Regions from separate parts of the Quatrionicoccus australiensis genome, predicted to be linked through region 1. Evidence: riboswitches for the same ligand, from Rfam matches in the RefSeq annotation. Region 1 holds a riboswitch; the other holds the start of a gene.
The links. A riboswitch is a leader RNA that binds a small molecule or an ion and turns the genes downstream of it on or off. The one in region 1 is predicted to bind cyclic di-GMP.
Positions count from the first base shown of each region.

Region 2: another riboswitch for cyclic di-GMP. It lies ahead of KI612_RS04675 (beta strand repeat-containing protein); the one in region 1 lies ahead of KI612_RS01085 (hypothetical protein).

Region 1 covers NZ_CP075188.1:229,261-231,458, reverse strand. Annotated here, with positions in the region: gene KI612_RS19810 (methyl-accepting chemotaxis protein) at 1-534, opposite strand, end outside; gene KI612_RS01085 (hypothetical protein) at 565-972, opposite strand; cyclic di-GMP riboswitch class I at 1,026-1,116, opposite strand; gene KI612_RS01080 (cation acetate symporter) at 1,269-2,198, opposite strand, start outside.
Region 2 covers NZ_CP075188.1:957,600-959,797, reverse strand. Annotated here, with positions in the region: gene KI612_RS04680 (FkbM family methyltransferase) at 1-714, shown strand, start outside; cyclic di-GMP riboswitch class I at 767-845, shown strand; gene KI612_RS04675 (beta strand repeat-containing protein) at 1,057-2,198, shown strand, end outside.

The DNA.
Region 1 (2,198 bases):
ACCATGGATATGCCCGGCCATTGCCTGCTGCGCCTCCATCAGCTCGGCATAGCTTTGCCCGAGACCGCTCAACTGACCGGCAAAACGCTCGAGCACGAGCTGCTCCTTGGCCGCCTGCTCGATCGCCAGACGCGACGAGAATTCACTTTCGATCGAATCGGCAACCCGGAAAATGCCGGCCGAAATCTTTTCCACCGCCTTGTCGGTGTCGCCCGACAACTTGCTGACTTCGTCGGCCACCACCGAGAAGCCACGCCCCGCTTCGCCGGCCCGCGCTGCCTCGATGGCGGCATTCAGGGCGAGCAGACGGGTCTGCTTGGAAATATTTGAAATCAGCCCGGTAATCTCGTTGAGGGCGCGCGTTTCGGCAACGACGCGCTGGATCTTTTGCTGGTTCGCCGCATTGTCGGCCATGCGTTCCTTGACGTAACCGTGCATCGCGGCAATCAATTCGCCGTTGTTGTCCGCCGCATGCTCGGACAGCGCCGCATCGTCATTGGCGGCGTCGAGCGAGGCCGTCACCACCTGGTCCATCTCGAGCAGACTGGCATCGATGCCTGCCAGCTAGCTGCCCAGACTCTGCGCGGCGTGCTCGGCCACCGTCACCACGTCAGCCAGATGCCCGTGGGCAAGCGCTAACTGCGTCGGCATGGCCTGCAACTGACGACGCACGTCGGCTTCGGCCTGCTCGACCAGACGTACCCGCTCGAGCAAGGCCGCCTCTCGCTTGGCCTGACCGGCCGAACCGTCGCGGAAAATGACGAAGGACAGGACCTGCTGCCCGAAATAGACCGAAATCAGGATCAGGGCGATGCCTATCGTCGTGCCGGCCTGTTCGGACAGGCCAACCGCCGGCAGCAGTTCGCGGATGAACCAGGGATTGGTGAAATAGATCAACGGCAAGGTCACGACCAGCGTGATGCCGAACAACAGGGTGCTGTAAACGCTGGCTTTGTTGGCCGGGAGACTCATGGGACACCTTCACAACGGATGATCGGTTCGCGAAGATGCCAAAGCACTCCTGCTACGGCAGCCCCTCTTTCATGGTCTCGGCGAGACGTTAGACAGGTGGCTTTGCGCCCCCGGACTTTCGTACCGGGGTTGCCCTTTTCGCGGCTTATTGCTTGACGTATTTTATATAAATGATGATTTTACGAATTTGACGCAAATCAAGCAGTTTGCCGTGGACAAAAAAAGGGAGCCCGCAGGCTCCCGAAAGGATAAAGACGACGGATTGCTGTTCTCCGAAGTCTTACCCGCAGAGTTGCTTAGTGATCCGATGCCGCCGAAGCGCCAAGGCCGGTCTGGGCACGGATGTACTGCTCTTCGTAGGCTTCCTTTTCCTTGTTGGCACGCACGCTCTTGTCGGTAACCGACAGCAGCCAGGTGACAAAGAAGGCAAGCGTCATCGAAACGATGGCCGGATGGTCGTACGGGAAGATCGCGGCCTTGTTGCCGAGAATCTTGACCCACACGGTCGGCGACAGGACAACCAGACCCACCGACGACACCAGGCCGGCAATGCCGCCCCACAGTGCGCCACGGGTGGTCAGGCCCTTCCAGTACATGGACAGGATGAGGACCGGGAAGTTGACCGACGAGGCGACGCCGAAGGCGAGCGCGACGAGGAACAGCACGTTCTGATCCTTGAAGGCGATGCCGAGCAGGATGGCGGTGAGACCCAGGCCAACGGAAGCAAAGCGGGTGACCTTCATTTCCTGCGCGCTGGTCGCCGTGCCCTTCTTGATCACGCGGGCATACAAGTCATGCGAGATGGCCGAGGCGCCAGCCAGGGCCAGACCGGAAACCACAGCCAGGATGGTGGCGAAGGCGACGGCCGACAGGAAGCCGAGGAAGATGTCGCCACCAACAGCCTTGGCCAGGTGCATGACCGGCATGTTGTTGCCGCCGATCAGCTTGCCACCGACCTGGCCGCCTTCGAAGAAGGCCCCATTGGTACCGACGATGGTGATCGCCCCGGCACCGAGAATGATGGTGACGAGGAAGAACAGGCCGATGAAGCCGGTCGCGTAGAACACCGACTTGCGGGCTTCCTTGGCGTTCGGCACGGTGAAGAAGCGCATCATGATGTGCGGCAGGCCGGCAGTACCGAAGAGCAGGCCAAGCGACAGTGAGAAGGCAGAGACCGGATCGGCCATCAGCGAACCCGGCGCCATCATCTTTTCGCCCAGCTTGTG
Region 2 (2,198 bases), 730 kb from region 1:
CAGGCCTATGGCGTCGGCTTCCAGTTGCTGAACAACTCGAATTTTGATCCGGTCGAAGTCGGCGTTGCGCTAAGCATTCTCAAGGCCCGCCGCGAGTTCTTCGGCGATGGCGTCGTCGCCATCGATGCTGGCGCCAACCTTGGCGTGCATACCCTCGAATGGGCCAAGACCATGCACGGCTGGGGACGGGTTACCGCCATCGAAGCGCAGGAACGCGTTTTCTACGCACTGGCCGGCAACATTGCCCTCAATAATTGCCTCAACGCCTCCGCCATCCACGCAGCACTCGGGGCCGAGCATGGCACGCTGGACATCCCGGTACCTGACTACCTGAAGCCAGGCAGTTTCGGCAGCCTCGAACTGAAAAAGCGCGAACGTACCGAATTCATTGGCCAGACCATCGACTACTCCCCGGAAAATTGCTTCAACGTCCGCCTTGTTCCACTCGACGCACTCGAAACTGGCCGGGTCGATTTCATCAAGATTGACGTCGAAGGCATGGAACTCGAAGTACTGGACGGCGCTCGCCAGATCATCGAACGCTGCCGGCCGGCGATGATGATCGAAGCCATCAAGACCGACCAGACAGCACTCTTCGAATTGCTGACCAACTACGGCTACCGCGTCTACAAACACCACCTGAATTTCATCGCCATCCACAGCACCGACCGCTCCGACAGCTTCCTGAAAGTCAGCAACAACACCCCATCTTGACATTTCCTTACACTTCAAATATAAGGAAGGAGTTTTCGGAAAGTAAGAAAACTCATTAAATCGGCAAACTGCAGGCAACTGCAGGACGCAAAGCCTCAGGTCCTGATTGACAGGATGGCTGGGTTGCACTGGAGCAGACTCGCTTCAGTTTCCCACCCCCATTCCCTCAAAACAACGATCAGGCACGCCGTTTCAGTGCGGTTTTTGCTCGTTCCGGTCTTGAAGAATTTAGCGCGAAGAAGCCCTAAAGCTTCTTCGCGTCCTGTCGTTAATGATCGTAATTGCTGTCTGTGCCCATAGTCCCTTGCCGGGTGACTTGATTCGAATCTTGAGAGGTGTGCCATGTCCGTAACCCAAGTAACCATCGTCAATTCCGCCACCGATATTGATGGCATGACCATTGATGGAACAATCAACAGCATCAAGGGCTCTTCCGGACAAGACACGGTAATTCTGGGATCAGGCGGCTCACTCAGCGTCTCCAGCGTCGAAACCATCGTCGGCTCGACCGATGCCGATGCCATCACCTTGCTCAACGCCGGCACGGTATCGATCTCCCGGATCGAGACCATCACTGGTTCGGCCGGCACTAACCAGGTCAACCTGCTTTCCCCGCTCACCGGCAACCTGACCATAGACCTGATTGAAACAGTCGTTGGCACCACCGGCACTGGCGAAACACTGGAGTTGAGCACCAACACCGCCGCGCTCAGCATTTCACGCATCGAAAGCGTGATCGGCAGTACGACCGCTGAAACCGTCACCATACTCGGCGCCGGCACGCTGAACATTTCCGATGTCGACTCCGTTGTCGGCTCGACCGGCACCGACATCCTGCGCCTGGACAACGCTTCCACCGGACTGGAAATCAGCAGCATTGAAACCGTGATCGGCACCACGGGAACCGATGCAGTCACCCTGGCGACAGCGGGCGCTGTATCCGTCGACAAATTCGAAACAATCGTCAGCACGGCTGGCGTCAACACCGTCACCCTGCTCAACGCGCTTACCGGAACAGTCAATGTCGATGGTGTGGAAACGCTGATCGGTAGCGGCGGTGCTGACACAGTACAGATTGTTTCCGCCCCGGCCTCGACCATCCGCATCAGCGGCATCGAAAGCATCATCGGCACGACCGGAACCGGCGATATTGTCTACATCACCAGCGCCGGCAGCGTTGAAACATCCAGCATCGAAAGTCTGGTTGGCACGACGGCGGTTGAAGTCGTCACCATGGCTTCGGCCCAGACCAATCTTGCCGTTTCGAGTATCGATACCGTCATTGGCTCGACGACGACCGATGGCGTCCAGATGCTCTCCAGCGGCGTTCTCTCCGTCAGCGGCCTCGGCACTGTCATCGGCACGGCGAGCACGACCGACCGCCTGACCCTGCTCGGCGCCAGCGCCGACGTCAGTGTTTCGGCTGTCGATACGATCACCGGCACCGCCGGCGCAGACACCATCACCATGCTGACCAACGGTTC